2 regions of the Pseudogulbenkiania sp. FW507-F1 genome follow, and region 1 is predicted to be linked to the other one. Evidence: riboswitches for the same ligand, from Rfam matches in the RefSeq annotation. Region 1 holds a riboswitch; the other holds the start of a gene.
The links. A riboswitch is a leader RNA that binds a small molecule or an ion and turns the genes downstream of it on or off. The one in region 1 is predicted to bind manganese.
Positions count from the first base shown of each region.

Region 2: linked by a shared signal. The riboswitch ahead of AC3WG5_RS05910 (TMEM165/GDT1 family protein) and the one ahead of AC3WG5_RS17330 (sodium:calcium antiporter) in region 1 are both predicted to bind manganese.

Region 1 is NZ_JBYSWM010000036.1:20,911-25,117, reverse strand. It holds gene AC3WG5_RS17345 (lipocalin-like domain-containing protein) at 126-641, shown strand; gene AC3WG5_RS17340 (cupin domain-containing protein) at 760-1,104, opposite strand; gene AC3WG5_RS17335 (hypothetical protein) at 1,385-1,924, opposite strand; yybP-ykoY riboswitch at 2,089-2,201, shown strand; gene AC3WG5_RS17330 (sodium:calcium antiporter) at 2,295-3,299, shown strand; gene AC3WG5_RS17325 (metal/formaldehyde-sensitive transcriptional repressor) at 3,355-3,627, opposite strand; gene AC3WG5_RS17320 (nickel/cobalt efflux protein RcnA) at 3,730-4,207, shown strand, end outside.
Region 2 is NZ_JBYSWM010000006.1:145,460-149,666, forward strand. It holds gene AC3WG5_RS05905 (methyl-accepting chemotaxis protein) at 43-1,848, shown strand; gene AC3WG5_RS05910 (TMEM165/GDT1 family protein) at 1,897-2,460, opposite strand; yybP-ykoY riboswitch at 2,470-2,631, opposite strand; gene mscL (large-conductance mechanosensitive channel protein MscL) at 2,724-3,188, opposite strand; tRNA gene AC3WG5_RS05920 (tRNA-Asn) at 3,485-3,560, opposite strand; gene ygfZ (CAF17-like 4Fe-4S cluster assembly/insertion protein YgfZ) at 3,755-4,207, shown strand, end outside.

The DNA.
Region 1 (4,207 bases):
AACGTACCCATCGCCAGCGATCCAGTCAGGGTAGGCTCACCGCCACGTGCCGCTGTCGATGTCGCCCTATCCAAGAAAAAGTGTCATCCGGACAAGGTGGGTTGGGCCTTAGTGGGAGAAGTATCATGCACAGATTCAGCGCCCGCATGCGGGCCGCCATGGCGTTGCTCGTTCTTGGCATGGCATTGCCCTGGAGCGCGGCCATGGCACAACCTGCCCTGAAGGACCAAATCGTCGGAACCTGGTCTTATGTTTCCGTTGACCTTATCCGCTCCGATGGGACGCGAATACCTCTTTTCGGTCCGAATCCACAGGGCCAGGCGAACTTTGATAGCAATGGCCGCTATATCTTGATGACGGTGCGGGCAGGACAGGCCAAATTCGCATCCACCAGCCGGATGGAAGGCACCCCGGAAGAAAACAAGGCCGTTGTGCTAGGGTCGATCGCTCACTTCGGCAGATACACCGTTGACGAGGCGAACAGGACCATCACGTTCCACATAGAAACCAGTACGTTTCCGAACTGGAACGGAACTGAGCAGAAACGACCGTTCACGGTGACTGGGGACGAGCTTACGTGGCAAACCCCCGCATCGACAGGCGACGGCATTGCCGAGGTTGTGTTGAAGCGAGCGAAATAGAGGCCGGCATAGGCATGGCGGTCGTGGCCGGTCATGAGGTTGCAGAACACGATGCCCCTCCATCGAGGAGGGGCCGTTGGGCTGTGCTCGGCTCAGCCCAACGTGCCGGCCTGAAGGCTCAGGCAAAGACGAAATACTTGCGCACGGTTTCCACTACTTCCCAGGTGCCCTTCATGCCCGGTTCGATCACGAACACATCACCGGCCTTCAGATGCACCGGCTGCTCGCCTTCCGGCGTGATGATGCAGTAGCCGTCGAGGAAGTGGCAGTACTCCCATTTTTCGTAGTTCACCTCGAACTTGCCCGGGGTGCAGATCCAGGTGCCCATGATCTTGCTGCCGTCCTTCGAAAGGTAGGCGTTGAGGTTGACGGTGTGCGGGTCGCCGCCGATGCGCTTCCACTTGGTGGCGTCAACCACCGGAGTGGGGCAGGTTTCGCGCAGGACGGTGATGAAATCGGACATGTCGGCTCCAAACGATCTGATGAAAGGTTTGTCATCATAGGTTCAATGCCATGCCGGCAACTGCCTGTTTTCGACATGGAATTGCCTGTAAACGCGACGTCAGCAAGACCGTAACCCGCAACAGCCTGACGTGGTCGGTGTGTGGCGCTCGTCGATCTTGCGGGCAGCGGCCGCACCGAGACGTTCTTGTTATTCAAGGGGGCGAAGAGGGCGCTGTGGCCATGAAAACGCCAGCTACAGGGCTGGCGTCGATAAAGAACGAGAGGGCGGCAACCTGGATTCAAGGCATGCCGGCGATGGCGGGGAAGCCATCAGGGTGAGGCCATTCCGCCTCGACGGGGCGGAGGGGGTGTCTGTCGGACCCCTCGCTGGTGGTCGCCTCCCAGGACGCGGATGGCTGCATGGCACGGACGCTGCTCGCGCAGCGGATGGCAGCGGCGCTGTAGAATTCTTCGGCCAATGTGTCGCACTGCCGGGCCGCCATTTCCTGGGCCGCTTTGAAGCCGGCCAGCCAGGCGGTGTCGTGAGCGCGTTCCAGTTCCTCGATTCGGCCGATCAGGTCCAGCAGCATGGCGGGGTTAGTCGGGACTGGCGTGCCGTCGTCGGCGGATGTCGTCGCCGCCTCCTTGATTTCGGCCAACGTGTAGCCGGCGTAGCGTGTGCTCATGCAGTCGTCCTTTCCTTGAAACAGTGCTGCCGCGGAGCCGCCGTTGGCGGAAAGCCACCACTCCGGCCAGCGATCCGCACGGTGAAGATCATCGATCGATATGACGTTCATGGTGGCGGACGAGCGCGTGGCCATCCGTCCTAAAACCGACATCGTGATGCCTCCAGGCGGCACGGTGCCACCTCGGCGGCCAGATAAGTGGTTGTCACGGATTTACTGCTCCAGGCAGTCCATTTTTCTTCGGTCAGGGCCATGATGTCGAATGCAGAAAAGGAGGGACTCATGGAGACAGGTGGGGTGAGGACTGTTAAAATGGTAACGTTGTCATTGGGGAGTAGCCATCCTTAGCCCCTTGCTAAGGAGTTCACGTCAACAAACTTGAGGCCATAGCCTCATGGTGTGAACAGCCTCTGCACCAGCAGAGAGAGCCAGGCGAGACCTTTGGCCGCGATGCGCTTACCCAGGCCGGGCGAGGCGTATCGTCGCGCCATTGGATTCTTGCTCGCCCGGCCGGATTACTCTCATGCTTCTCGCTTTCACCCTGTTTTTCCTTTCCGCCGGGGCCATTTACTGGTCCTGTGAATTCTTCGTCAATGGCGTGGAATGGCTTGGTCGTCGTCTGAATCTGGGGGCGACGGCCGTCGGTTCGGTGCTGGCCGCCTTCGGTACCGCCCTCCCGGAAAGTGCCGTCACTTTTACTGCCGTGGTTTTCGGCAATACCCCCGCTCAGAAAGATCTCGGAGTCGGCGCCGCGATGGGTGGCCCGCTCGTTCTGGCAACCTTGGCCTACGCCGTGGTCGGCTTTGCCTTGATGCTGAACCGTCGACGTCTGGCGCGTGAAACGCACGAAGTGCGCGTGGATCATGTCCGTCTGAGCCGGGACCAGGCCGCTTTTCTTGCCGTGTTTGCGGTGAAGGTAACGCTGGGGCTGGTGGCCTTTGCCATCAAGCCGTGGCTGGGTGTGCTGTTCCTGATGGCTTATGGCGTCTACGTTTGGCGGGAAATCCGTGACAGCGATACCGCCCCGGAGGAAGAAGAGCTGGAGCCGCTGAAAATCCGCCCCAACATGGCTGAACCCTCGCTGGGGTGGGCGGGTTTGCAGGTCGTGCTGGCGCTGGTGGCGATCGGCGTGGCGTCGCATGTCTTTGTCGGCCAGCTTGAGGCGATCGGCACCGGTTTGCATTGGTCGCCGCACCTGGTGGCGTTGCTGCTGAGCCCGGTGGCGACCGAGCTGCCGGAAACGATGAATGCCCTGATCTGGGTGCGGCAGGGCAAGGAGCGCCTGGCGCTGGCGAACATCTCCGGTGCCATGATGATACAGGCCACCATTCCCAGCGCGCTGGGCATCTTTTTCACGCCCTGGCAGTTCGATGGCGCGCTGCTGGCGTCCGGCGTGATCACCGCCCTGGCGATTCTCTTTCTATGGCGGATCTTCCGCCGCGGCGCGGTCGATGGCCGGGTGCTGCTCGGCGTGAGCTCGCTGTACGGCGTCTTTGCCTTGCTGGTGGCGGCCTATTTCCCGCACTGAATGAGCGCGTGGCCAAGGTATCCTGGCCGGCTTGGCCCGCTGCGCCGCGGCGGGCCTATTTCAGGTACGACTTGATGATCTGGAGCACGGCATCCAGATCGCGCTGCCGTTGCGCCTGCTCGGCTTCCTTGACCACATGGTCGGTCAGATGGCCTTCGATCACGGCGGCCATCAGCCCGTTCACCGCGCCGCGGATGGCGGCGATCTGCTGGAGCACGGCGGTGCAGTCCGTTTCACTGTCCAGCAATCTTTCCAGCCCGGCCGTCTGCCCCTGTATCCGCCTGACTCGGGCCAGCAGTTTGGCCTTGTCTCTCACGGTGTGTGCCATGTCCGCTTTACCTCATGCCTAAAAAGTTGACGGAAGGGTAACATGCATATACTGGGGGGTAGTATAATGCGCCAATCTGATCACACGTTGTGAAAGTGCGCCATGCCCGAGTTTTCGATCCTGTTGCAGCAAGGCAATGCCTGGCTGTTCGTCCCGAGCGCCATCCTGCTGGGGGCGCTGCACGGCCTGGAGCCGGGGCATTCCAAGACCATGATGGCGGCGTTCATCGTTGCCATCCGCGGCACCCTGACGCAGGCGGTGCTGCTGGGCCTGTCGGCGACCGTGTCGCACACGGCGGTGGTGTGGGCGGTGGCGATGGCCGGGTTGTATTTTGGCCGCAACTGGAGTGCGGAGGCGACGGAACCCTATTTTCAGGTGGCCTCCGCGGTGCTCATCATCGGTGTGGCGGCGTGGATGATCTGGCGCACCTGGCGCAATCAGCAACTGGCACACGATCATGACCATCACCATGACCATCACCATGACGAGGCCAAGCTTATCGACACCGGCCACGGTGTCGTCCGGCTGGAGGTGTTCGAACAGGGCGTGCCGCCGCGTTTCCGTCTGCACCACGCGAGCA
Region 2 (4,207 bases), on a different contig from region 1:
GAAAAAATAAAGGCCAGTGGCACATTACTTGGGAGACAGCAGATGGAGTGGTTCTGGAGTATGTACTCTTGGACGGAAAAAACGTTCTGGAACAGCCTGACCAAGAAGCTGTGCAGCTTCTTCTTTATCAGTGCCTTTCAGTTGGGGATGGTGGGCTATATCTACTCTGTCCTTGAGGATATCCGGGCCATTCACAAGAGCCATACGGTTTCCGCCGAGATTCTGACGCTGGTGGAAGCGCGTATCGACAGTGCCATTTTGTGGACCCTGATCTTGTGGGGCATCTGCTTGGTCTTTATTGCTTTCATGGTCTGGTACCTGCGCTATCTGATCGTCCGGCCCCTGAAAATGACTATTTCGATCTTCAACGAAATCGGTGCGGGGGAGGGGGATTTGTCGCGGGAAATTCCGACTATCACCTACGACGAAATCCGCGAGCTTTCCATATCCTACAATCGGTTTCTGACCAAGATGAGAGAAATCATCAGCAACGTCAGGCTGATGACGGTCAGGATTGCCATGGATTCTGCCCGTACACGCAAGAATATCCACGAATCGCTGGAAAGCGCCCGCCAGCAAGACGATTTTGCCACCAAGGTCTGCGATGCCAGCAACCAGACTACCTCGGGCATCAATCAAGTCACCGAGCAGACCCAGGCTATTTCCTCTACGACACTCAGCAATCTTGACGTTGCCCGGGTGTCTTTTGATGAGCTGAAGTCCGTGGCTGATCGTATCTACGACATTAGCACCAAGGTTGGCCATTTCAATCAGACTGTCGAGTATTTGAGCCAGCGCTCGGCCAGCATCAAGACTATCGTTGAGCTTATCAAGGAAATTTCCGACCAGACCAATCTGCTGGCGCTCAATGCCGCAATCGAGGCTGCCCGTGCCGGCGAATCCGGCCGCGGATTCGCCGTGGTTGCTGATGAAGTGCGCAAGTTGGCCGAAAGAGTGAAAACAGCAACCGACGAGATTTCCGGGAATATTGACGGCATGCTCAGTCTGGTGGCGGAAACGCAGGCGGAAACCAACGAAATCAGCAGCGATACCCAATTGGCCAGAGAAGTAGTGTCGAAAGCCTCTCAGCAGTTCGGCAGGATGATGGGCGATTTCGAGCAGACTGCAGGTAGCCTGCGCGGCATTGCCGACACGATGGAAACATTTGCAGAAACCAATCGTGAAGTGAATCTGCATGTGGCTCAGATTCACGAGTTAAGTCAGAACGTGTCAGAGCGCCTGCTGCACACCGAGGGGGTAGCCGATGTGCTCTCGAGTGCCGCCGAGCAGGTGCAGGACCTGGTCTCGCGCTTCATTATCGGCGAGGGCGTGTTTGATAAGGCGCTGAACAACGCCCGGCAAACCCGGGATGAATTGCAGACGGTATTGAGCCGCTTGGCTGGTGAGGGTGTCAATCTGTTCGATCAGCAGTATCGCCCCATTCCAGGGGTTACCCCACCCAAATACCATACCAGCTACGATAATAAGCTGGAGTCCCTGTTGCAGCCCATTTATGACCGGGCCGTTCAGGATTCCAAGGGTGGCCGTTTCTGCGTGATGGTGGATAGCAACGGCTATGCCCCGACGCACAATAGTTTCTATTCTCGTCCGCTGACGGGAGACCTGGAAAAAGATCTGGTCTCAAGCCGCGACAAGCGGATGTTCAACGACAAGGCGGGCTTGCGCTCTGCTAGGAATACGCAACCGATGCTGCTGCAGACGTATGTGCGCGATACCGGTGAGGTGCTATCCGAAATCGCCCTGCCGGTAATGGTGCAAGGACGGCACTGGGGGGCGTTGCGATTGGGCTTCGATCCTAACGACATGCTGTCGGCTGCGAGTCACTGAAGTAATCTTCAAACCCATCAAAAAGGGAGGCCAAGCCTCCCTTTCTTGTTATTGCAGCGGTAGTAGCAGTGTAACGACGCCCAGAGAGGCAAACAGGATGGCTGCCGCGCCATGCACGGCACGAGTCGGAATTTTGCGTGCAACCATATCGCCAAAGAGGACTGCTGGCACATTGGCTAGCAACATCCCAATCGTCGTACCCGCTACCACACTGGCCAGTGAATCGAAACGGGCGGCCAGCGCGACGGTGGCGATTTGGGTCTTGTCGCCCATTTCTGCGAGGAAGAAGGCAATGAAGGTGGCGCCGAAAATTCCGATCCGTTCAAAAAAGCGGGTGTCTCCATCGATTTTATCCGGGATCATTATCCAGGCTGCCATGCCGATGAAGGAGGCGCTCAGAATCCAGCGCATTACCTCCGTACCGACATGGTTGGTGATCCACTGGCCGAGCGTGGCGGCTGCAGCATGGTTAAAAAGTGTTGCAATCAAAATGCCCAGGATGATGGGTATGGGTTTGCGGTAGCGGGCCGCGAGCAGAAGGGCGAGAAGCTGGGTTTTATCGCCGATTTCGGCGAGGGCGACGACACCCGTAGAGAGAAGCAGGGCTTCCATAAAGGCTCCAAGGGGCTGCGAAGAACGCCATGACCGATCTGCACTGCAGCCCCTGCTGAAAGTGCAAACCTGTCATGGGTCTTGCCAAACCTTTACGGCCGCGCGCGCCATGGTGTTAAAACCAAGTATGTTGACACGCGCCAATGCGTTGGCGCATTGAGGCTACTCCCCCAGAACGGAGCCGATTTTACGTCAACCGCGCCTGGTCCGCAAATGAGGGGGTATGTCCCGCTCGCTTGGTGGAGAGTATTGGGTATCTGTCTCTAGGCGCCTAGTTGGGATGTGCAGTGCGGGCAGCGCGAGGCTTTGCTGGGAATGCTGGAGAAGCAATAAGGGCAGTCTTTGACAGGGGCTGGCTCGGCCGCAGCGGGAACTTCCTCCTTTTTGAGGCGGTTGATCGATTTGACCAGCATGAAAATGGCGAAGGCGACGATGCCGAAGCTGACCAGTGCATTGATAAATAAGCCGATGTTGAGAGTAATGGCCCCTGCCGACTTGGCGGCGGCCACTGAGACATAGGGCCCGGCTTGTTTGCTGCCTTCTTTCAGTACAAAAAAGAAATTGGAGAAATCGACGTTGCCCAGAATCAGCCCGATGGGAGGCATGATGACGTCGTCAACGAGGGATTTGACGATGGCGCCAAATGCGCCGCCAATAACCACGCCAATGGCAAGGTCAATGACATTACCTCTCATTGCAAATTCTTTAAATTCTTGGATAAGACGCATGGTTGGCTCCGGTGGTGGGTTTATGGTTTGGTGTTAAGTGCTAAATAGTGGCTGTAATCAACTATAGTGGATATCGCCTGGGTGAGGGCAAGGACATGATCTATGGGTATTGGCATGCATTGCATGCCATTCAGATGTACTGGCATGGGGGAATGTAGCGTTACTGCAACAACATGGGTAGGGGCTGCGGGCGACTTTATATTGCGTGCTTGGCAAGGGATACGTAGGTGGCGTGGCTTGGTGTTAGTTGCAAGAAAGACAAAAAGCCGCACAAGGAATGTGCGGCTTTTCTAAATTGGCTCCCCGAGCAGGGCTCGAACCTGCGACCTGCGGATTAACAGTCCGTCGCTCTACCAACTGAGCTATCAGGGAATTGATGGAGGCGTATAATATATTCTTAATTGTCGCTTGTCAAGTCTGAATTGCATGGTGGTCAACGGTGGTGCCAATGCTTGATAAGTGACGCGAGGACCCAATCTATCATGCTACAGAGTTCATGGATTTGAGGCGCCGACGGTTGATGAATCGATCCGTCTCAACAGCAATCAGAAACGGAAGGGAATGTGATGAGTGGATTAAGTGCAGATGTAGCTGACGATTTCGAGCAGCAGCTTGAAGCTGTGTGGAATGGCAATGCTCAGTGTTCTATGGCACATTTTTCCATTATTCGGGTAAGTGGCCGTGATGCACAAAGCTTTCTCCAAGGGCAGTTGTCGAGCGACTTGCGCGAGGTCTCCGAGTCGCGTAGCCAGTACAGTAGTTATTCCAATGCCAAGGGTAGGGTTTTGGGGAACTTTCTGATTTGGCAATTTCGTGGCGATTATTTCTTGCTGGTTTCGGCCGATATTGCCGCGGCGTTGTGCCGCCGCCTGAGCATGTTTGTACTACGCTCCGAAGTGAAGCTTGAGGTGCTGGCCGAGCCGTGGCTCCTGGCCGGGGTAAAGGGGGGGGGCGCTGAGGCAGTTTTGAAGGATGTTTTTACTGAGGTGCCAGCGCAGCCGCACGATGTGATCGCCAAC